DNA from 2 places in the Tersicoccus mangrovi genome. Region 2 is predicted to be linked to the other one. Evidence: predicted binding sites of a transcription regulator. Region 2 holds the regulator's gene; the other holds the start of a gene.

Region 1 (11,879 bases), on a different contig from region 2:
CATGGAGAAGGCACTGGCACCGGCCCTGTACGCCGTGCCCGGCTCAGATATCGCCGAGGTCATCCTCACCGCCGAGACGATCACCACCGGAGCCGACCCGATCATGCTCACCGCCGCCGAGGCGAAGAAGATCGCCTGACCTCTCGCCACCGGGGGATGTTGCCGCACACATGAGGGGCATGAGCACCTCACTGCCTTCCCGTCACCTCAAGGGTGCCGCCGACAGCACCGGCGGCCAGTTCCGCACGACCGCCCACGGCGAGCCGTCCCTGAGCCTCTCCCCCGTCCCGGCGCGCCCGCACGCGCACCGGGAGCCGCAGGACATCGACGTCGAGCTCGCCGGCCTGTACAGCGAGCTGAGCACCGCCAAGCAGCGGGTCGCCGGGGCTGCGAGGGGCCTGCACTACACCGCTGGCGACAGCAAGACCGGCCCGTACGGGCGGGGCCCGTGGAAGATGACCGACCAGGAGGCCTACGACGTCGTCGCTGCCAAGAACCCGGAGCACGCGGACCTGGCGTTCTACGACGAGCGGGTCGCCAAGGTCGAAGAGATCGCCGCGGTGATCGAACCGCTGAACGTCGAGTATGCGGCCCGGCCGTGGCCGCGCGCGTTCCTGGCCACCAGCTCCGACGGGCACGTGCACTCCTCGATGCGCTGCCCGACCTGCAACCGGGGCGAGTCCGCCACCCAGTTCCAGTGGATGACCGACTACTCGGACCAGTCGGAGGAGGACATCGTGGCCGCCGCCGGCTACCGGGCGTGCACCACCTGCTACCCGTCCGCCCCGATCGGCGACAAGCACACCCTGCCCACCAAGATGCTCTCCCACGACGAGGTCTCCAAGGAGGCGGCCCGGCGCGAGCGAGAGGCCAAGGCCGTCGAGAAGGCCCACGCCAAGGCCGCCAAGGCGATCGCCGGCCCCGACGGCGGCCCCCTGGTCCTTATCGCCCCGCACCCGAACGGCTGGAACGAGACCGAGTCGTTCACGACCGAGGCCTCAGCGGTGCAGTGGCTGGTCGGCGAGCACGTGGACAACGCCCGCCACGCCCAGCGAGGCGACCACCAGTACGTCGCCGACGTCGAGGAGGCCCAGCGGCTGCTCGTGGACGCCCTGGTCGCCAAGCACGGCACCAGCCGGGAGGAGCAGGAGGAGATCATCGCCAAGAAGGTCGCGGCGAAGAAGAAGCGCGAAGGCGTAGCCTGACCCCCGCCGGGGGGTCAGGCTCAGTTGCTGAGCCAGTCCCGGATGTGCGCCATGACCGCTTCCGGTCGCGGCGCCGTGGCGTAGACGCGGATCTCCTTGTAATCCTCGTGCTCGAGCGCCAGGGGCGGCAAGGGGTCCTCGCGCAGGCGCACGACGCGGAACCCAGCCGCCAGCAGGTCGGCGGTCTTGCTCTGGTCGACCAGCACTTTCGCCGCGGCCGCGTGCCAGTAGGCGCCGTCGTACTCGATCACCACGGTGCGGCCATCGACGTCAGCGCTGATGTCCGCCGTCCAGGACTTCCTCGTCTCGAACGCCTCGTCCCGGATGAGCGCGCCGGAGCGCGCACCGGGGAACACCTCGGCAGCGGCGGCGTGGTGCGCCAGCTCGACCTTGGACTTGCCGGCCTGCCGGCACTCGGGGCACTCGGCTCCGTTGGACCGGGCACTCAGCGACTGCTGCCACACGTGCGCGGGGTCGGTGGCGCACACCCAGGCAGGGACGAAGGACGTCTTCGCGTGGGGCCGCACCTGCCAGGGCGTGAGCGGGTTCGCCGAGCTCCACTCGGCGGCCAGGCCCGGATCCTGCCATGCGAGCGAGCCGAGAATGGTGCCGCAGCTGGGGCAGTGGAGCCTGGCGTATTTGTCGCGGGAGCGAGGACTCTCCTGCCACTCGTGCCCGCAGCACTCCGCCTTCCACCACAACACCCGCTTCGAGTCCCACACCACCTTGTCGGGGGTGAGCTTGCCGTTGAGCGTGGGGTGCCACTGGGAGGCGATCTCGGGCAGGATGTCGGCCAGCCAGTCCTTCTGCGCTTGGCGGGTGCGGGCGGAGCGGCAGCTGGGGCATTCTGCGTCGAGGAACCGCGTCGGGCTGACCCGTGGGTGGTGCCCGGCCGGGCACCGGAACCGTCGGAGCTCGAAGTCTGCGACCATCACTGTCCGGGGGTCGGCGTCGTCCGCCCAGGCGGCGAGCAGCTCAGGGACGTCAGAGATCGGCGTGCGCTTGAGCCGCTCGTACCTCTCTTCCCACTCGGCGTGGCGCCGTTCCTCGCAGTCCGGGCAGGTCGGCCGGAGGGCGGTCATGTCCAGCACCTTCGCTGCGAAGGAGAGCCCGCAGTCGGGGCAGACCCACTGGCACGTGCGGCTCGCGCGCATGGTGACGGTGCGGAAGTCTCTTTCGCTGTTGCGGTCGTGATCCCACCACGCCAGAGCTGCGTGCCCGCTCTCGGACAGGAGCACGCCCGCGCGTCGAGGGCGAGTCGGGTGCTCCGACCTGATGTTCTGAGTCGTCTTGGGCTGTGCCGCGGGGGGCGGGGTGGCTGGGGTGATGCTGGCGCACTTGTGGCCGCCGGTGGCGTCGCTCAGGCGGTTCGCCGTGATCCGGAGGCAGGATCGGCAGCGCACAAGAACCGGGTCGTCCACGTTCAAGCCGTCCTGCATTGCGCTCACCAGCTCGAAGCCCTTCGCGCCCAGGCTCGCGGTCACCTGGTCTGCGGAGAGGACGAACGTCGCGGCGTAGTCGCTGGAGGGCCCGTTGGCGGCCGTCCACTCCGTCCAGTGGCAGATCCGGCAGGTCGCCTCGCCCTGCGCGTTCTTCTCCAGGGTGTAGGCCAGCCTGTAGTGAGCTCGGGAGCCGCAGGTGAGGCAGGTGGTCAGCCGCCAGTCGTCGGGCCCGGTGAACGGCTCGGCTGGCTTCAGTCCTCCAGTGAGGAGGATCAGGTCGATGCAGTCCAAGCAGTAGGCCGGCTTCGAGCGCGTCTTGTAGGCGGCCTCGTTGTCACACCCGCCGGTCGAGCAGATCTGCCCCGTGGCCGTCGGCCTGTTCGTGCTGGTGACGCTCACCATCTCCCCCATCATCCTGATCGTCGCCGTCCTGCTGAGTCAGGGTTCGGCGGCAGATCTCATTATCGGGCCGACGTTCAGCAGGTACCCGGAGGCGGGGCCGGGAACGCCCCGACACCCATCACGGGCACCGGGGCGTTGAGCGTTTCGGGCAGGTGTCAGGCGACGCCGCGGTAGGCGGCCGTCGCGAGCACAGTCAGCTTCTCCCGCTGCTCGGCCAAGGCACGGTCCAGGGTCATCTGTTTGCGCTTGGTCGGGTCCAGGCCGATCGTCTGCTGTCCGTTGACGAAGTAGCGGGTGGTGCCGTCGGGGGCGATCTGGACGCGCGCGGCCCAGTCCGCGGTTTCGGCCCACAGGACCGCTTCGCCGCGAGTAGTGCCGAGCTTCACCCCGTCAGGCAGCTGGCTCTCGATCCTGTCGCGGTACCGGATGCCCTCGATCCCGTCGCGGATGGGGCCCTCGCGGTGGGCGAACCGCAGCCCGGCGACGTCGGGGTGCCAGATCATCCGGTCCCGGGTCTCCCGGGCGAGACTGGTCAGGTTGTGGTGCGCCTCCGCGGCGGTCTTTGTCCCGCTGTACATGGCGACCAGAGCGTCAGCGGTCCGCTCGTGTCCCTCGGCGCTCTGATCGTATTCGAAGTGCGCCTCCCCCTTGGCGTCGATGTGGAAGTCCACGGTGCGGCCGCTGGGCTCGAAGGTCGATTCGGTGTCCGTGACGGTGTGCGTGCCGTCCCGCCAGGTGAACCGAGCCTCCCCGGTCTCGTCGTCGAAGTGGCCGTCGAGCTGCCCGGTCTGCGGCGTGTGCGCGGAGGCGGTGCTCATGGCCTGGGCGTCGACGCGGCCGGTGATCTCCTGTGCCCACAGCTGTGCGTCGGTCAGCTCAGACCCGCCGCCGACGAACACCTCGGTGCCGTCCTCCTCGGTCCGGCCGATGAGCAGTCGTCCGTCCTCGTCGGCCTTGACTCGGATCGCGCCGACGCCGTCGGTGTTCACGGTCAGGGTCCCGTCGGTCCGGTCGTCGTAGCAGTTGCGGAATGTCGCGCCGGAGGCCGTGAGGGCGAGCACGTCGGCGGCGGCGGGCCCGCGCCGGAATGACGGCCCGCGGTCGCGCACCCCGGAGGGCAGGTCCGTGAGGTTGTCGCGGATGTCCCAGACTTCGCGGGCCGGGAAGTCGCCGTCATCGGCGATCCTCTCCACCTCATCGACGACATACCAGTCCCGGTCCGCGGCCGCGCGCAGCCGGTCGGCCACCGCGTTGGCCTGCTCCAGATCGCGGTGCGGATAGCGAGCCTGGTAGCCGGCGACCCGGGCCTCTTCGATCGTGGCCGGGACAGTTGCCGGCGCGGTGGTGATGAGGCTGATGGCGGGCTCGGCGTGGCTGGTGGCGGCGAACTCGCCGCCTTCGGGGACACCTCGCTGGACGCGGGCGCGGACGGTGGTGGTGCTCATGGGGTGGTCGCTCCTAGGCCTGGGATGGTCGGGGGTTGGGGTCTGCGGGGCTCAGTCGTCGGACCAGTTGGCGAGCTCGGTCTCCTCCCAGGCGACCTTCCCGGCGGCCTCGTTGCGCTCGTTCAAGTCGACGCCTTCGCGGTCGGACCAGTGGTGCAGGTCGGTGAGCAGGTCGCGGACGATGATGCGGTCGTCCACCTCCTCGTGCACCCCGTACTGGGTGGCGGCGTAGGCGGTCACGATGTCCTCCCCGCGCTCGGCAGCGGTCTGCTGCTCGGGCCGGTAGGCGAGGGCGGCGTCGATGTCGACGGTGGCGACGTTCCGGTCGAGCTCGTGGTTGTAGTCCGAGTCGATGAAGTCGGCCTCCCCCAGGCACCGGCGCACCTGATAGCCCAGCTCGATCTCGTCGGTCTCGAACTCGACGTCGAGCTCGTTGCCGTCGGCGTCCTGAACGCCTTCCAGGGCGTACTCGTGCCGGTCATCGTCGGGCGCCGTGAAGGTGATGGTCGTCGCCTCCGGGTGCCGGCCACGGATGCTGGCAGCCAGACCCTGGGCCGCCATGACACCGATCCGGGTGCTGTTGGCCTGGGCGATGGCTTCGAGCTGACGGTGCTGGTCGACCGCGTAGCGCGTCGCATCGGCGGCCTGACGCGTCGTTGGGGCGCTCAGGCTGATGGTGGGCTCGCCGTGGCTGGTGGCGGCGAACTCGCCGCCTTCGGGTACGCCCCGCTGGACGCGGGCGCGGGCGGTGATGGCCATCGGGTCTCCTGGATGTCGCGACGGGGTGGTTCACCAGGTCTGTGTACGGCGATCCGCCACTGCGTCACGGCGGTTCAATCGCGCCGTCGCCGGCTGTCGGTTCCCGGTGCTACCGTGATCCGGTAATCGAACATGTGTTCTAATCGGGAGGCTTCGCGATGTCCGTCGTCGTGCAGATCAACACCCTCCCCGACCAAGTCGAACGGGTCGCGATCCCGCTCGCCCCGGTGGCCGTTCCGGCCGGCTTCCCGTCCCCGGCGCAGGACTATTACGACGGTGGCCTGGACCTGAACGAGCACCTCATCCACGACCGGACCTCGACGTTCGTGGTGCGGGTGGCCGGGGACTCGATGACCGGCGCCGGGATCAGCGACGGCGACGAGCTGGTGGTGGACCGGGCCCGCGAACCGGTGGACGGGTCGGTGGTCGTGGCGATCCTCGACGGCGAGCTCACGGTCAAGCGGATGCGCATCACCCGCTTCGGGGTCGTGCTGCAGGCCGAGAACCCCGACTACCCCGACGTGCGCGTGCCCGAGCTGGCAGACCTGTCCATCTGGGGCGTCGCCACCACCTGTCTCCACCACCTCTGATGGGCGATGACCCCCTCCCAGCCGCAGCCGCGGACCGTCCGCCGCTCGGGGCCGGTCACCGCACCGCCCTGGTGGACGTGAACTCCTTCTACGTCTCCTGCGAGAGGGCCTTCGACCCCACCCTGGCTGGGATCCCCGTCGTCGTCCTGTCCAACAACGACGGCTGCGTCGTCGCCAGGAGTGACGAGGTGAAGAAGCTCGGGGTCGACAATGGCACCCCCTGGTTCCAGCTGGCAGCGCGCGCCCGCTCCTATTGGTAGTGCGCGTTATTTGATTTGGCGCTATTTGGCGGACGGGGGATTCTGCACGACTTTCCGTTCTCGTCGCTTGGGAGAGCTGAGAGGATTTTCCGTGAGCTACAGGTACCGGCAGACCTGGTCCGCGCTGCACGAGTCGGGGTCGGGCTGCGCGGCGTCGTGCCTGAGCTCGGCGATGGTGTCTCGGAGCGCTGTGAGCTGGGCGATCTGCTGCTCGATCTCGGCGAGGCGCGCGTCGAGGAGATCGCGCACGTGCTCGCAGGGAGCAGCGCCGCCGTCGCGGATGTCGAGGATCTGGCGGATCTGGGCGAGGGTGAGGCCCGCGGCCTGGCCGCGGTGGACGAAGTCGATCCGGGCGGCCGTCTCGGGCGCGTAGTCGCGGTATCTGGACGGCGTGCGCTCGGCCGGGGGCAGCAGGCCCTGCTCCTCGTAGAACCGCAGCGTCTTCGCCGTCGTTCCCGCCCGCTCGGCGAGTTCCCCGATGCGCATCGCAGGCCCCCTTTTCTTTCGGCAGAAGCCTTCTTGACCTTCCCCTGCACTGGAAGGTCCACTATGGCCGAGAAAGAAGAGAAACCCAAGTGACGGGAGCTGCGATGCCCACGAAGTACGACCTCGCCATCATCGGATCGGGCGGTGGTGCGTTCGCCGCCGCGATCCGCGCGACCACGCTCGGCAAGTCGGTGGTGATGATCGAGCGCGGGACGCTCGGTGGCACCTGCGTGAACACCGGCTGCGTGCCGTCGAAGGCCCTGATCGCCGCGGCCGACGCACGGCACTCCGCGGCCGACGCCGCCGACCGGTTCCCGGGGATCGCGACGACGGCGGGGCCAGTGGACATGCCCGCCCTGATCGCCGGGAAGCAGGCGCTGGTCGAGTCGCTGCGGGGCGAGAAGTACGCCGACGTCGCCGACTCCTACGGTTGGGCCGTCCGCCGCGGCGACGCCGCGTTCGCCGGCACCCCCGACGCACCGGTCCTCCAGGTCGCCGGGGACGACGGGAGCACCGAGACGATCGAGGCCGGGCACTACCTGGTCGCGACCGGCTCTCGGCCGTGGGCCCCGCCGATCGACGGCCTGGACCAGACCGGGTACCTGACCTCGACCACGGCGATGGAGCTGACCGAACTCCCTGAGTCGATGCTGGTGCTCGGCGGCGGCTACGTCGCCCTGGAGCAGGCGCAGCTGTTCGCCCGCCTCGGCTCCCAGGTCACCGTGCTGGTGCGGTCCCGGCTCGCGTCGAAGGAGGAGCCGGAGGTGTCCCGGACACTGCAGGAGGTGTTCGCCGACGAGGGCATCCGGGTGGTCCGCCGCGCGCTGCCGACGCGGGTGTCCCGCGACGCCGCGACCGGGCAGGCCGTCGTCACCGCGGACGTCGCCGGCGGCCGGGAGGAGTTCCGCGCCGACCAGGTGCTCGTCGCCCTCGGACGACGACCGGCCACCGATGGGCTCGGCCTCGACAGGGTCGGGGTCAAGACCGGGGACCTCGGCGAGGTGGTCGTCTCCGACCGGATGCAGTCCTCCCACCCGCGGATCTGGGCCGCGGGCGACGTGACCGGCCACCCCGAGTTCGTCTACGTCGCCGCCCACCACGGCACCCTCGTCGCCGAGAACGCGTTCGCCGACGCCGATCGGGCCGTGGACTACGCCCGACTGCCGAGGGTGACGTTCACCGGCCCGGCGATCGGCGCGGTCGGGATGACCGAGAAGGACGTCGTCGCCGCCGGGATCCGCTGCGACTGCCGCGTCCTGCCCCTGCACCACGTGCCCCGCGCACTGGTCAACCGCGACACCCGCGGCTTCGTCAAGATCGTCGTGGACGCCGACACCGGGAAGATCCTCGGCATCACCGCCGTCGCCAAGGACGCCGGCGAGCTCGCCGCCGCCGGGGTCCACGTGCTCGGCAAGACGGTCGCCGAGGTCGCCGACGCCTGGGCCCCCTACCTGACCATGGCCGAGGGCATCCGGATCGCCGCCAAGGCCTTCACCACCGACCCGTCGCTCCTGTCGTGCTGCGCGTGAACGAACTGGAGGAACCCACGATGTCTGACCTCAGCATGCAACTGCCCGAGCGGCTCAGCCGACTGGGAGAGACCGGCCTGCTCATCCCGCTGCTGCGGCTGCTCGCCGACGGTGACCCCGTCACCGTCCAACAGCTGTCCGTGGCTGCGGGCCGCACGATCGACGAGGTACGGCTCGGACTGGCCGCGATGCAGGACACCGAGTACGACGACCAGGGCCGAATCGTCGGCCAGGGCCTCACGCTGCGCCCTACACCGCACCGGTTCACCGTCGACGGTGAGGAGCTCTACACCTGGTGCGCCCTGGACACCCTCATCTTCCCGGCCCTCCTCGATCGCCCAGCGCGCGTGGAGTCCGTCTCCCCGGCCAGCGGAGAGACGATCCGCGTCACCATCGATCCGGTTGCCGGTGTCACCGGCGTCACACCCCCGAGCGCCGTGGTGTCGCTGGTGAACCTGGAGCAGATCACCTCGATCCGCTCGGCCTTCTGCAACCAGGTGCACTATTTCGCCTCCGTCGACGACGCCACCGGGTGGCTCTCTGAGCATCCCGGTGCCGAGGTGGTGTCGGTGGCCGAGGCCTACCGGATCGGCAACGAGCTCACAACGAGCCTGCTCGACCTGCTTCAGGACGACACCCCGGTGGCCGACGACTGTCCCCGCTGCTGTTGACCCGCGACACAGAAGGATTCGAGAACGCTATGACCTCCAAACACGACGACCGAACGCGAGGCGGTGGCCTACTCCTGGGAGCCGGTGCCGTGCTCCTCATGACGATCTGCTGCGCGCTGCCCGTGCTCATCGCCGGCGGAATGCTTACTGGCATCGGCGGGCTCCTTCTCGGCAACCCGTGGGTGATCGGCGTGGGCATTGCGCTCCTCGCGATCGTGCTGCTCGTCGTCGTCCGCCGCCGAACCCGCCGCGGCCGTGTCGAACCTGACTGCTGCCCGCCCACCGAATCCGCTCACCGCACCGACCCGAAGGGCGAACAGAACCAATGATCAGCTCCCGCGCCCGTCGTTCGCTCGCCACCCTCCTGCTCGCAGGCTCGCTCATCCTGACCGCCTGCGGCACCGTTGATAAGGATCCCGTCTCTGCCGAGACTGCCACCGCCGCGACGGTGACCAGCATCGACGCTCAGCGGATCAGCCTGCCCGCCGCCGGGAAGCCCACCGCGGTGTTCTTCTTCTCCGTCGGCTGCGGCGAATGCGTCGGCGGAGTCCGATCCCTCGGTCAGGCGGCAGCCGCGGCCGAGGAGGCCGGCATCGATGCCCAGTTCCTCGCCGTCGACATGGATCCGCGCGAACCTACCGAGACCATTCAGAGGTTCATGGAGTACGTCGACGCCGTGCATGTCCCCGCCGCCATCGACGAGGGCGCGGCGCTGTCCCAGCGCTTCGGGGTCGCCGCGCTGTCTACACTGATCATCGTCGACAGTGACGGACAGGTGACCTTCCGCGCCACCGACCCCGACGCCGATACGATCGTCTCCGCGCTCCACAAGGCCGGGGCCTGAGCGATGGGCGGCCTCCTCGCCCTTGCCTTCGCCGCCGGGATGATCGCCCCCGTCAATCCCTGCGGCTTCGCGCTGCTCCCGGCCTGGATCACCCATGCGCTGGGCGACGCCGCCTCTTCCTCAGCCCCGGTGCGCCTGCTGCGCGCCCTACGGGCTGGCCTCGCGCTGACGATCGGGTTTGCGGGCACGCTCGCCTTGGCTGGCGTCGCGGTAAGCGCCGGCGCACGGGGCCTGATCCAGGCCGCCCCAGCCCTCGGCCTCGCCGTCGGGATCCTGTTGGTGCTGCTCGGCGGGGCGATGCTAGCCGGACGCTCTATGTCCCTCCGGCTTCCCGGCATACCCGGCCGCGCAATCGAACGGCTGCCCAGCGCCGTGCGCATGGTCGTCTTCGGCGTCGGCTACGCCGCGGCCTCGCTGTCGTGCACCTTCGGCGTACTCCTCGCGGTCATCGCCCAGGCCCAGGCGACAGCCAGTTTCGTCGGGCTGCTCCTCGTCTTCGCCATCTATGCCGCCGGCTCCGCCACCGTCCTGCTGCTTGTCGCCGTGGTCGCCGCCGTAGCCGGTTCTGTGCTGTCCAGGCGGATCGCCGCACTGACACGATTCGTTCCCAAGGTCACCGCCGCCGTCCTGATCCTCACCGGCGTCTACCTGGCTTGGTACTGGTTTCCAGTTGTCGTCGGCGATGCCCCTTCCGCAGGGCGCACCGACGTCGCCGCTGTCTCGGCGACGATATCGAACTGGCTCCAAAGCAACACCGGCGTCATCGCCGGCCTGTCTACCACCGTGGTGCTCATCGTGCTACTAAGCGGATTCCTTCATCAACGCCGTCGGAACTCCGGACGGAGGACCGAGGAGGACTGCTGCGACCCTCAGTCGACGCACTCTCCCGGGGACCGGCCGAGCGTGCCGACCGAGCGGCATTGAGCGGCTCCTGCACGTCAAGGTCATACGACGTGGTTGACCGGAACGACGAACTCGGACACCAGACGCCCTCCCACCCGACGCCGATCATCGGACACGGCGTGGGTGTTGTTCGTGGCCTATGTCGAAGGAGAGCGCGGCCACGATCAAGACGAGTTGACCGCCGAGCAGAATCGGTGCCGCCCGATTCTCACGACGTGACATCCCTGGAAACGTCATCGTCAGATTTCAGTGCAGGACGACTGGGAGGGGCATGCCGACGCGCTCGACGACCGCGGCGGCGTAGGCGGTGCTGTTCGCGCCGATCGCGTTGGACCAGGCGATCGCGGAGGAGATGTCCAGGCCAGTCAGCCGGCTGAGAACGACGGGTGGGAGTTCCTGCGCGAGCGCTATCAGCGCGCCGGTGCGGGCAAGTCGCGGCGGGATGCCGGCAGCGCGGAGCCGGGTATTCAGCGTGTCGGGGGCCATGTGATGCCCGGCCCGGGTTCCGGGATAGACCCACTCCTGTTCGATGCTCTCCACGAACATGCGAGGCGCGGTGCGGTTGCTGGCGGCTCCCGCGGCCGCCGGCGCGAGCTCGGCGGGGAGCACGAGAGGTTCCTGGCCGAGGCGGACGACCACGGCCTGGTCCGTGACGGTGACGTCTTCCGCGCGCAACTGGACGATCTTCGCCGCCCGGACGCCGAACATGAGCATCAGCCCCGCGGCGAGCTTCGTGTGCGGGTTGATGGACGGGTCGGAGGTGACATCGGCGAGCAGCCGCCAGCGTTCCTCGTCGCTCATGGCTTGCGGGCTCAAGGCTCCTGATGGCGGGCGTGGAGCGGTGAGCGGTCGGGATGCGCCGGCCCGTGCGGTCCAGGTCAGGAAGTGGTGCAGGAACGGGCGTCGGCCGCCGGTGAGCCATTCATCGACATCCGCCTGGGTGAGGGACACGAGAGAACCTCCGCGGGTATGGATCCATTCCAGCAGTTCGATGATCCCCGCGATCTCGAGCCGCCGCCAGGACAGCTGGCCTGATCGGGACGGCATCGTGTTGCGGCGCAGTGCGCGCAGGTGTCGCCATCGCGCGTATTGGGTGACGGTGCGCTGTTCACCCGGGTCGGGGATCTCGGCAAGTGCGCTGTCGAGCCAGAGCTCGAACCGGGCGAGCAGCTCGTCCCGCGGTGGGAGCAGCCCGTGGTCGATGAGCACGGACCGAACCGCTCGGGTCTGATACTCCGAGCCGGCCTGGTCGAGGTAGGCGTGAGTGCGCAGGGATGGGGCGGTGAGCACTCGGGTGATCAGCGTGCAGGCGACGGTGCCGCGTTCGAAGGCGTAGACGATCT
Region 2 (11,879 bases):
CGCAACGAGGTGCCCTCGGTCGCCATCGCCGGGTACACCAACGCCGGCAAGTCCTCGCTGCTGAACCGGCTCACCGACGCCGGTGTGCTCGTCGAGAACGCCCTGTTCGCGACCCTGGACCCGACCGTGCGCAAGGCCGAGACCGACGACGGCATCGGCTACACGCTCGCCGACACCGTCGGTTTCGTCCGGTCCCTGCCCACCCAGCTCGTCGAGGCGTTCCGGTCCACGCTCGAGGAGGTCGCCGACGCGGACGTCATCCTGCACGTCGTCGACGCCTCGCACCCCGACCCGGAGGGGCAGATCGCCGCGGTCCGCGAGGTCCTCGCCGAGGTCGACGCGCGGGACATCCCGGAGATCATCGTCCTGAACAAGGCGGACGCCGCCGACGAGTTCACCCTCGAGCGGCTGCGCCGGCGCGAGCCGTCGAGCATCGTCGTCTCCGCCCGCACCGGGAAGGGCATTGCCGAGCTGAAGGAACGGATCGCCGCCACGATCCCGCGGCCGGACCAGGCGCTCGACCTGCTCGTCCCGTACGAGCGGGGCGACGTCCTCTCGCGACTGCACGGGCCGGACGCGCAGATCGTCACCCTGCACCACGATCCCGACGGGACGCGCTTGACCGTGCGGGTGCGGGCCGGGCTGCGGCCCCTGCTCGACCCGTTCGTCGTGACCGCGTGAGCGCCGACGCCGCCCCGCGCACCGGGAAGGCCCAACGCGGTACCGACCAGCGCGGCAAGGGGCGGGCCGATGCGGGCGCCGCCGACGCCGGCCCGACCGCCTCGGCGACCGCGCTGCTCGACGCCGCGGTCGCCGGTCTGGGCGGTGAGCGCCGCGACGGGCAGCGCGCGATGCTCGAGCACGTCGAGTCGGCGATCGCCGACGGTCGGCACCTGCTCGTGCAGGCGGGCACCGGCACCGGCAAGTCCCTGGCGTACCTGGTCCCGCTGATCCGGCACGCCCTCGACGCGGACCGGCCCGTGCTCGTGGCCACCGCGACGCTCGCCCTGCAGTCCCAGATCGTCGGCCGTGACCTGCCCCGGCTGCTCGACGCCCTCGCACCCGAACTGGACCGGCCGATCGACGTCGCCCTCGTCAAAGGGCGCGGCAACTACGTGTGCCGGCACAAGCTCGACGGCGGCTTCCCCGCCGAGGAGGACCCGGCCGACACCCTCTTCAGCCTCGCAGCGGACACGGCCGCCCCGCACCCGGGGGCCTCCCGCAACGACACCGGGCGCGCCGACGGCCCGATCAGCGCGCTCGGCAGGGAGATCACCCGCCTGCGGGAGTGGGCCGAGAAGACCGACACCGGGGACCGCGACGAGCTGCGCCCTGGCGTGTCCGAACGCGCGTGGCGCCAGGTGTCGGTCAGCGCCATGGAGTGCATCGGCGCGCAGCGGTGCCCCGTGGCCGCCGAGTGCTTCAGCGAGCGGGCCCGGCAGCGCGGCGCCGAGGCCGACGTCGTCGTCACCAATCACGCGATGCTCGCGATCGACGCCTTCGAGGGCCTGGCCGTGCTGCCGGACTACGACGTCGCCGTCATCGACGAGGCCCACGAACTGGCCGACCGGGTGACCGGCGCTGTGACCGGTCAGCTCTCCTCCACGATGGTGCACACCGCCGCGACCGCCGCGCGCCGCCACACTGCGATCGACGTCACCGCCCTGCACGAGGCCGCCGACGGCTTCGACGCCGCCCTGGCGACCGCCCCGACCGGGCTGCTCGCGCGCGGACTCGACGAGGAGGCGGCGACCGCCGTCAACCGGATGCTGGCCGCGACCCGCGCCGCGCTCTCCGATTCGAAGCCCACGCAGGGCGCGGCGGCCGACGGCGGCCGGCAGATGGCCCGCTCCCGCCTCACCCAGGTGCACGACGTGGCCGAGCGCCTGCTCGCCGCCGCGCCCGCCAGCGACGCGGTGTGGGTCTCCCGCCCGGGGCACTGGTCGCCGCAGACCGGCTACGCCGAGGCGGACCCGACCGATCCCGCGACCCTGACGATCGCGCCGCTCTCGGTGGCCGGGCGCCTGCGCGACGGCCTGTTCGCCGACCGGACCGTCGTGCTCACGTCCGCGACCCTGGCCATCGGCGCCGCGTTCGAGCCCGTCGCCGGCGCGCTCGGGCTGCAGGGCGCCGGCGCTCCGGCCTGGACCGGCGTCGACGTCGGCTCCCCGTTCGACTATCCGCGCCAGGGCGTGCTCTACGTGGCCAAGCACCTGCCGCGGCCCTCGCAGGGCATCTCCCCGGCCGCCCTCGAGGAGCTGGAGGCTTTGATCCGGGCGTCCGGCGGTGGCGCCCTGGGACTGTTCTCGGCCCGCCGCGCCGCCGAGCAGGCGGCCGACGTGCTGCGCGAGAAGCTCGACGTGCCGATCCTGTGCCAGGGGGAGGGCAGCACGGCGGCGCTCATCGAGCAGTTCGCCGCGGATCCCGACACCTGCCTGTTCGGCACCATGTCGCTGTGGCAGGGCGTCGACGTGCCCGGGCCCGCGTGCCGGCTCGTCGTCATCGACAAGATCCCGTTCCCCCGGCCGGACGACCCGCTCTCGACGGCGCGCACCCGTGCGGTCGCCGGGGCCGGCGGCAACGGCTTCATGGCCGTCGCGGCCTCCCATGCCGCCGTGCGCCTCGCTCAGGGGGCGGGTCGGTTGATCCGCAGCCGCGGGGATCGCGGTGTCGTCGCCGTCCTGGACTCGCGGCTCGCGACGGCGGGCTACGGCGGTTTCCTGAGGGCGTCGCTGCCGCCGTTCTGGACCACGACGGACCGCGACGTGGCCCTGGCCGCACTGGAGCGGCTCGCGGCGGCCGATGCCGGTGCCGCGACGAACACGTCGGGAGCTGAGGCGGCGAGCTGAGCTCGCGGAACTTCGCGCGAGGGGCCGAGCGCCTCGCGCCCGAGTGACTAGAGCGCGCGCACCACGGAGACGACCTTGCCCATCACGGTGGCGTGGTCGCCGAGAATCGGCTCGTACTGGGTGTTCTGGGGGAGCAGCCAGGTGTGGCCGTCGCGCTGCCGGAAGGTCTTGACCGTCGCCTCGTCGTCGAGCAGCGCGGCCACGATGTCGCCGTTCTCCGCGGCGTTCTGCCGCCGCACCACGACCCAGTCGCCGTCGCAGATGGCCGCGTCGATCATCGAGTCACCGGCGACCTGCAGCATGAACAGTTCCCCATGCCCGACGAGGCGGCGCGGCAGCGGCATGACGTCCTCGACCTGCTGGTCGGCCAGGATCGGGCCACCGGCGGCGATCCGCCCCACGAGCGGGACCATCGCGGTGTCGGTGGCCGACGGGGCCAGCGGCGTGGGAGCGAGTACGGCCGCGTCGGCGTCGCCGGCGGGAACGGGCTCCTCGGCCAGCGTCAGGGGGATGAGCACCTCCATGGCGCGCGGTCGCTTGGGGTCGCGGCGCAGGTAGCCGAGGCGCTCGAGCTGGCCCAGCTGGTGCGTGACGCTCGAGAGGCTGGCCAGCCCGACGGTGTCGCCGATCTCCCGCATGGACGGCGGATAGCCCTTGGCCGTGACGGAGCGCTGGATGGTCTCGAGGATCTTCTGCTGACGGGCGGTCAGGCCCCGGGTCCCTGCGCTTCGCTGCACGTCGGTCTGTCCTCTCACGGTCCCGATGTCACGGCCCACGAGCGGTGGCGGAATCGGCTCTCGGCAGTTCTGTCGGTGGCGGTTGGTGCACTGGGAACCAAACCGGCTCCCTGCGCCTCACGGTAGGGGAGCAGGGGAGCGTTTTCAAACACATGTTCTAGCGAGTCTCGACATCGTTCGATGATCAGTGCTAGAAATGGACCAGAACAGATTCGAAGATGTGTTCGAACGCGGTGAACGGCCGCGGCGGATGCATCCCGGGTCCCCGACCGAGGAGGCTGGCATGTCGACCCACGTCCTGCACGCACCGAGCTTCACCCTGTCTCTCCACCGCAGCCCGCGCGCGGCTGCCACCGCAGCGCGGCCCGCGGTCCGCAGCGTCCGGCGTCCGGCACCCGCTCCTCTGCGGGCCGTCCGTCCGCGCGTCGCACAGGCGGCGGCTGCGCGGACCGCCCCGGCCCGTGTCGCCGCTGCGCGTCCGGCTGGTGCGGCGCATCCGACCGCGGCGCGTCCGGCCGTGGTCCCTGCTGCCGCCGCGTCCCGCCGCGTGTCGCGGTCGCCGCTGCATCTGACGCGGCGGGGCCGGCTCGTCTTCGTCGGCCTGCCGGTGCTGCTCGCCGTGGCCGTCCTGCTGACGGTGGTCGGGGTGTTCACGACGGCGCCGGCGGCGGCCGAACAAGGAGTCCGGCAGGTGCCGTCGACGCCCGCCGTGCAGGTGACGGTCCAGCCGGGTCAGTCCCTGTGGCAGGTGGCGGCCGAGAACGCGCACGGGCGTGACACCCGGGACGTCGTCGCGAAGATCGTCAGCCTCAACGGGTTGAGCGGGGACCACATCGACGCCGGCCGCAAGCTCTACATTCCGCTCGGCTCCTGACGGGCGTCTCGCGCCGTGAGTGGGGGCGCTGCCCGTGGCCGGCGCGCTGTGAGTCTCCCGCGCGCAGCCCGCGTGCGGGATCACGACAACGGCGATTCGCGGGCGCCCGGGCGGCTTTCCTAGACTGGGACGGTGAATCCCACGAGCGCCGAGGAACGACTGGAGCGCCTGAACGCGCTGCCGCTGCGCGAGAATCTGCGGGGTACCGTCCCCTACGGGGCACCGCAGATCGACGTGCCGATCCAACTGAACGTCAACGAGAACACGCATCCGTTGCCGACGGCCGTGCGGGAGGCGATCGTCACGGGCGTCGAGGGCACCCTCGAGACCCTCAACCGGTACCCCGACCGGGAGTTCACCACGATGCGCGAGAGTCTGGCCCGCTACCTCGGGCACGGGCTGACCGCGGATCGGCTGTGGGCGGCGAACGGGTCCAACGAGGTGCTGCAGCAGATCCTCCAGGCGTTCGCCGGGCCCGGCCGGACGCTGATGAGCTTCCCGCCCACGTACTCCATGTATCCGCTCCTGGCCGCGGGGACCGACACCGGCTACATCGCCGGGACCCGGGAGGCGGACTTCACGCTCACCGCCGAGTCCGCCGCGGCCCAGGTGCGGGAGCACGCTCCGGACGTCGTCATCGTCTGCAGCCCGAACAACCCCACGGGCACGTCCACCGGCCTCGATGTCATCGAGGCGGTCTACGCGGCGACGGAGGCCACCCGATCCATGGTGATCGTCGACGAGGCCTACGCTGAGTTCGCCCACACCGGCACGCCCAGCGCCCTCGAGCTGCTGCCGGGCCGGGAACGCCTGATCATCTCGCGCACCATGAGCAAGGCCTTCGGCATGGCCGGCACGCGCCTGGGCTACATGGCCGCCGCCCCCGAGGTCACGGACGCGCTGCGCCTCGTCCGGCTGCCGTACCACCTCTCGGCCGTCACCCAGGCGGTGGCCCTGGCGGCCCTCGCCCACGCCGACGCGCTGCTCGCCACCGTCGAGGACATCAAGGCCCAGCGGGACCGCATCGTCGACGGTCTGGACCGGCTCGGGCTGACGCCCACTCCGTCGGACTCGAACTTCGTCCTCTTCGGCCCGCTGCAGGATCCGGAGGCGGTGTGGCACGGCCTGCTCGACGCCGGCGTCATCATCCGCGACATCGGCCTGCACGGCCGGCTGCGGGTCAGTGCCGGCACCGAGGCCGAGACCAGCGCCTTCCTCGACCGGATGCAGGAGCTGGCCGACGCCGGCATCGCCGTCCCCGCGCCCTGACCACGGGAGCCCGGCCAGCCCGGCCACCCGCACCGGCACGGTGCGAGGGCGTCGCCCGATATCGACCGACACTGCCGGCCCAGGCTCCACGGAGTGTCCGCGGGACCGCTCGCTAGACTCGACCCGTCCCCTCCGACCCCGTCACCATCTGCGTGACCACGAAGGACTGCCATGAGCACCCCATCCCGGACCGCCCGCCGCGAACGCACGACGAGCGAGTCGTCCGTGACGGTCGAGGTCAACCTCGACGGCACGGGTGAGGCCCGGATCGACACGACCGTGCCGTTCTACGACCACATGCTGACCGCGCTGGCCAAGCACTCCTTGATCGACCTGACGGTCCAGGCGAGCGGCGACACCCACATCGACGTGCACCACACGGTCGAGGACGTCGCCATCACGCTCGGCGAGGTGCTGCGCGAGGCACTCGGCGACAAGGCCGGCATCCGCCGCTTCGGCGAGGCCACCGTGCCGCTGGACGAAGCCCTCGCCCGGGCCGTCGTCGACATCTCCGGCCGCCCCTACCTCGTGCACACCGGCGAGCCCGCCGGCCAGGAGTACCACCTCATCGGCGGCCACTTCACCGGCTCCCTGACCCGGCACGTGTTGGAGGCCATCGCGCTGCACGCGCACATCTGCCTGCACATGACGGTGCTCGGCGGCCGCGACCCGCACCACATCGTCGAGGCCCAGTTCAAGGCGCTCGCCCGCGCGCTGCGTGTCGCCGTCGAGCCCGACCCGCGGGTGAGCGGCATTCCCTCGACCAAGGGCGCCCTGTGAGCGGCAGACCCAGCGTCACCGTCCTGGACTACGGATCCGGGAACATCCGCTCGGCCGTGCGTGCCCTGGAACGCGTCGGCGCCGACGTCACCCTCAGCCGCGACCCGGCGGACGTGACCGAGGCCGCGGGCCTCGTCGTCCCGGGCGTCGGCGCGTTCGAGGCCGTCATGACCGGCCTGCGGGCGGTCGACGCGCCCCGCCTGATCGGGCGGCGGATCGCGGGCAACCGGCCGGTCCTCGGCATCTGCGTCGGCATGCAGGTGATGTTCGACCGCGGCGTCGAGCACGGCGTGCCGACCGCCGGCCTGGGGGAGTGGCCCGGCACCGTCGAGCGGCTCGCCGCCGACGTCGTCCCGCACATGGGCTGGAACACCGTCGAACCCCCCGCCGACAGCACCCTCTTCGCGGGCCTGGCCGACGAGCGCTTCTACTTCGTGCACTCCTACGGGGTCCAGGAGTGGGCGTTCGACGTGACCATCCCCGCCATGGCGCCGCCGCGCGTCACGTGGAGCCGGCACGGCGGCCCGTTCATCGCCGCGGTGGAGAACGGCCCGCTCTCGGCCACCCAGTTCCACCCCGAGAAGTCCGCCGACGCCGGCGCGCAGCTGCTGAGCAACTGGCTCGGCACGCTGTAGGGGGCGCGGGACTCGGGAGCCGCCCCGCCCGCTGTGGCACCCCGACCTCCACGAGCACCACGAGCGCGCCGAGCACCACGAGCACGACGAGCACCACGACCGGCATCCGCCGGAGAAGACGAGGACACGCATGAGCACCACCCCCGAGGGCCCTGCCGCCGAGGCCCCCGCCGAGACGGCCGGCACGAGCGAGCACCGGCTGGTCCTGCTGCCGGCGGTCGACGTCGCCGACGGGCAGGCCGTGCGGCTCGTCCAGGGCGAGGCCGGAAGCGAGACCGCGTACGGGGACCCGGTCGACGCCGCCCGGCAGTGGCAGGACGCCGGCGCCGAGTGGGTGCACCTCGTCGACCTCGACGCCGCCTTCGGCCGCGGCTCCAACCGGGACCTGCTGGCCCGGGTCGTCGAGAACCTCGACGTGAAGATCGAGCTGTCCGGCGGCATCCGCGACGACGCCTCCCTCGACCAGGCCCTCGAGCTCGGCGCCACCCGGGTCAACCTCGGCACCGCCGCCCTCGAGAACCCGGAATGGACCGCGGCCGCGATCGAGAAGTACGGCGACGCGATCGCCGTCGGCCTCGACGTGCGCGGCACCACGCTGGCCGCCCGCGGCTGGACCCGCGAGGGTGGCGACCTGTGGGAGGTGCTGGCCCGGCTCGAGGACGCCGGCTGCGCCCGCTACGTCGTCACGGACGTCACCAAGGACGGCACCATGCGCGGACCCAACCTCGACCTGCTCGGCGAGGTCATCACCCGCACCGGCAAGCCCGTCGTCGCCTCCGGCGGCATCTCCTCCCTCGCCGACCTGACGGCGCTGCGCACCCTCGTCCCGCGGGGCCTCGAGGGCGCCATCGTGGGCAAGGCGCTGTACGCGGGCGCCTTCACGCTGCCCGAGGCGCTGGACGTCGCCGGCCGCCCGTGAGCCGTGAGCTGCCCGGGCACATCCGGGCGCTGCTGGACGCCGCCGGTGGGCCCGCCGACTCGGCCGGTGTGCCCTGGGCCGGGCGCGACCTCGCCGGATCCGTCCCCGCGACCGCGGAACACGCCGGTGACGACGGCCTCGCCGACGCCCGCGTGGCCGCGGCCCTGGACGCCCTCCGTGCCGGCCGCGCCGGGGAGGCCGCCGTCGTCGACGCGCTGCGGGACGCCCGGATCTTCGTGCCGCTGATCGCCAGCGTCGCCGGGGACGCGAACGATCCGGTCCCGGTCTCCGACAAGGAGGCCGACCTGTCGCTGGTGACCATTGCCGCGCCCGACGGCCGCACCGCGCTGCCGGTCTTCACGTCCGTCGACGCGTTGCGCGCCTGGCACCCCGACGCGAGGCCGATCCCCACCTGGGCACCGCGCGCCGCCCTGTCCGCGGCCGCCGAGGACGCCCAGCTGATGGTGCTCGACCCCGGCGGCGCCGTCAGCTTCGTGGTCCGGCGGCCCGCACTGTGGGCCCTCGCGCAGCAGAAGCCCTGGACGCCGTCGTACGCCGACCCCGCCGTCGCCGCCGCCGCACGCGGTGTTACAGTGAGCGAGCCCGCCGTCCTGCAGGTCGACTGCGCGGCGGGCCGGGGCGTGGTCAGCGCCGACCGGAACGGGGCCCGGATCGCCGGAGGCGGTCCCGGCCCGGAGCTGCGCATCGGTCTCACCCTGCGCTCCGGTCTCGACCGACACGAACTCGACGCCGTCGTGCGTCGCATCCAGGAGCGCCTGGCCGCCGACCCCGTGTTCGCCGACGGCGTCGATTCCATCGAGATGCGGATCGTGGCCGCTCCCGCCTGACCCGCGCCGTCGAGCCCGGGATGAGAGGACAGGACGACGTTCGCGATGAGGACGACGACGTTCGCCCGGTACGGTACCCTGCTGTCGCAGCCCCCGATCCGCCGGCTGCTGCTCGTGGGCATGCTCGCTCGCGTCCCGCACGCCGCCGCCGGCGTGCTGCTGACCCTGCACGTGGTCGACGCGCTGTCCCGCGGCTACACCGCCGCCGGCATCGTCGCCACCGCGATCACCCTCGGCCTGGCCGTCGGCGCCCCCTGGCGCGGGCACCGCGTCGACACCGTCGGCCTGCGTCGCGCCCTGCTGCCGTCCGTCGTGGCCGAGGCCGTGATCTGGTCGATCGCCCCGTTCCTGCCGTACGAGCTGCTGATCCCGGCGGCCGTCCTCGGCGGGCTGTTCGCGCTGCCCGTGTTCTCCGTCGTCCGCCAGTCCCTCGCCGTGCTCGTGGCCGAGGACCAGCGCCGTACCGCCTTCGCCGTCGACTCGATGGCGACCGAGCTGGTGTTCATCGTCGGGCCCGCGACCGGCGTCCTGCTCGCGACGACGCTGCACACCCAGACGGGCCTCGTCCTCGTCGGCGTGTGCTCGGCGCTGGCCGGGGTGCTGCTCATGTGGTTCGACCCGCCCACCCGGTCCAGTCAGCTCGGCACCCGCGACGATGCGGCGGCCGGCGAGCGGAACCGGCGACAGGACGCCGAGGCGGTCGAGACGCTCGCGCCCGCCGAGATCGCCTCCGCCACCGACGCCGTCACCTCGTCCCTGCCGCTCGTGACGTCGTCGCTGCCGGTCCTGGGACGTCCCGGGCGGCGGATGGCCTGGATCACGCCGGCGGTGGGCGCCGTCCTCGGGGCCGCCGCCGCGGTCGGGCTGCTGCTCTCGGGCAGCGACGTCAGCTTCGTCGCGGTGCTCCGCGGCTCCGATCAGGTCGACTCGCTCGGACTGGTCTTCCTCTTCTGGTGCCTCGCGTCGGTGGCCGGTGGACTCGTCTACGGCGTCCTGGACCGGCCCGTCCCGCCACTGCTCCTGCTCGCCGGGATGAGTCTGCTGACGATCCCGATGGTGCTGGCCACCGATCCGCTGACCCTCGGCCTGCTGGCCATCCCGCCGGGGCTGCTGTGCGCTCCGACCCTGACGGCGTGCAGCGAGCGGGTCGCGGACCTGGTGGGGGAGGCCCGGCGGGGTCAGGCGATGGGGTGGTACGGCTCGGCCCTGACTGCCGGTAGCGCCATCGGGTCGCCGACGATCGGCATCGCGATCGACGTCTTCGGTCCCGGAGCCGGGTTCGTCGGTGCCGGCGGGGTGGCGCTGCTGCTCGCGCTGGTCGGCCTCGGCCTCGTGGGCGGCCGCGCCCGGGCACGTCGCCGGGCCTGAGCCCTCTCCGCGCCGAGAGCTCGCGCCCGGAGCGGCCTCGTGTGGTCGCGCCCCGGGCGGTCGAGCCGGGCCCTCGTCAGTTGACGGGGCCGGTGTACTTCTCGCCGGGGCCCTGACCGGGCTTGTCGGGGATGGCGGACGCCTCACGGAAGGCCAGCTGCAGCGACCGCAGGCCGTCGCGCAACGGTCCGGCGTGCTGGCTGCCGATCTCCGGGGCCGCCGCCGTCACGAATCCGGCCAGCGCCGTGATCAGCTTCCGCGCCTCGTCCAGGTCGGTCAGCTCCGCGGCGTCCGGTCCCTCCGCCAGACCGCACTTGACGGCGGCGGCACTCATCAGGTGCACGGCCGCGGTCGTGATCACCTCGACGGCGGGCACCTCGGCGATGTCGCGCATCTGCTGCTGCACCTGGGCGGTCTGGTCGCCGCCGGCAGCGTCCTGCGTGCTGGCGTCGGGGGAGAAGACGTAGCTGTCGCCGTGATCGTGTGCGGGGGGCGTGGAGGGATTCGGGTCGGGAAAGCTCATGATGGTAAGCTTGGCACAGACCACCGGCTCGCCATGCGCGGGTCGATTGCAAGCGGAGGCTTCTCCCACCCGCGACGGCTCGTCTTCATGACTGCGGCCGCCGGGTCTCGGTCGGGTACCACACCCAGGATCCTGAGGATCTCGGCAGGGTGCGACGTCGTCGTTCGGCGTGTGCGCCGGCGTGCCGGTTCGTCGTTCCCTCGCGTGGTTCCGCCGTCGTTCGAAGAAGCCTCCGTGTGCACATGCAGACGGAGGCTTTTCGTGTGTGTGCGGTCCTCACGCCCTCGTGGCGTGAATCGACAACCGACCACAGGAGCAACACATTAGCGATCCCCGAATCAATGATCGTATCCGCGTCCCCGAGGTGCGGCTCGTCGGGCCTGCCGGTGAGCAGGTGGGCATCGTCCGTATCGAGGACGCCCTTCGACTGGCCGCAGAGTCCGACCTCGATCTGGTCGAGGTGGCGCCGCAGGCCAAACCGCCTGTGTGCAAACTGATGGACTTCGGCAAGTACAAGTACGAGGCGGCGGTGAAGGCGCGCGAGGCGCGCAAGAACCAGACCAACACCGTGCTCAAGGAGATCCGGTTCCGGCTCAAGATCGACAAGCACGACTACGAGACCAAGGTCGGCCACGCCCTCCGCTTCCTCGGCGCCGGTGACAAGGTCAAGGCCATGATCCAGTTCCGCGGCCGTGAGCAGCAGCGCCCCGAGATGGGCATCCGGCTGCTGGACCGGCTCGCGACGGACGTCGCCGAGGTCGGCACCGTCGAGTCGACGCCCCGCATCGACGGACGCAACATGGTCATGGTCATCGGCCCGCTCAAGAACAAGGCCGACCAGCGCCGCGCCGCGCAGCGTGAGGAGCGTCGCGAGTCGAAGCGGCGTCCGGACGAGCGCGTCGACACGAGCGAGCAGGCCCCGATGACGCAGAGCATCGGTGACGCGCTGCGGACCGCCGGTGCGGTCCCGGCCGCCGAGAGCGACACGGTCGAGGCGACCGCTGCGGCTCCGGTCGAGACGCCTGCTGTCGAGACCGCTCCGGTCGAGGCGACGGCTGCGGAGTCGGCTCCGGTCGA

Evidence for each region. Region 2 encodes LexA, which represses DNA repair genes until DNA is damaged. Its sites were predicted from a motif close to TCGAACANNTGTTCGA; they were not measured.
Region 1: the regulator LexA is predicted to act here: its motif matches at 5,380-5,395, upstream of V6N00_RS13235 (LexA family protein).

The regions. Positions count from the first base shown of each region.
Region 1 covers NZ_JBAJMW010000006.1:134,010-145,888, reverse strand. Annotated here, with positions in the region: gene clpX (ATP-dependent Clp protease ATP-binding subunit ClpX) at 1-139, shown strand, start outside; gene V6N00_RS13255 (hypothetical protein) at 180-1,205, shown strand; gene V6N00_RS13250 (zinc-ribbon domain-containing protein) at 1,226-3,046, opposite strand; gene V6N00_RS13245 (hypothetical protein) at 3,205-4,494, opposite strand; gene V6N00_RS13240 (hypothetical protein) at 4,546-5,253, opposite strand; gene V6N00_RS13235 (LexA family protein) at 5,412-5,843, shown strand; partial or broken gene V6N00_RS13230 (Y-family DNA polymerase) at 5,843-6,094, shown strand; gene V6N00_RS13225 (heavy metal-responsive transcriptional regulator) at 6,200-6,589, opposite strand; gene merA (mercury(II) reductase) at 6,694-8,118, shown strand; gene merB (organomercurial lyase MerB) at 8,139-8,789, shown strand; gene V6N00_RS13210 (hypothetical protein) at 8,879-9,118, shown strand; gene V6N00_RS13205 (TlpA family protein disulfide reductase) at 9,115-9,633, shown strand; gene V6N00_RS13200 (cytochrome c biogenesis CcdA family protein) at 9,637-10,557, shown strand; gene V6N00_RS13195 (hypothetical protein) at 10,783-11,879, opposite strand, start outside.
Region 2 covers NZ_JBAJMW010000009.1:72,236-84,114, reverse strand. Annotated here, with positions in the region: gene hflX (GTPase HflX) at 1-681, shown strand, start outside; gene V6N00_RS15690 (ATP-dependent DNA helicase) at 795-2,849, shown strand; gene lexA (transcriptional repressor LexA) at 2,897-3,613, opposite strand; gene V6N00_RS15680 (LysM peptidoglycan-binding domain-containing protein) at 4,134-4,460, shown strand; gene V6N00_RS15675 (histidinol-phosphate transaminase) at 4,593-5,729, shown strand; gene hisB (imidazoleglycerol-phosphate dehydratase HisB) at 5,901-6,509, shown strand; gene hisH (imidazole glycerol phosphate synthase subunit HisH) at 6,506-7,144, shown strand; gene priA (bifunctional 1-(5-phosphoribosyl)-5-((5-phosphoribosylamino)methylideneamino)imidazole-4-carboxamide isomerase/phosphoribosylanthranilate isomerase PriA) at 7,275-8,063, shown strand; gene V6N00_RS15655 (SseB family protein) at 8,060-8,911, shown strand; gene V6N00_RS15650 (MFS transporter) at 8,957-10,279, shown strand; gene V6N00_RS15645 (DUF1844 domain-containing protein) at 10,356-10,802, opposite strand; gene infC (translation initiation factor IF-3) at 11,167-11,879, shown strand, end outside.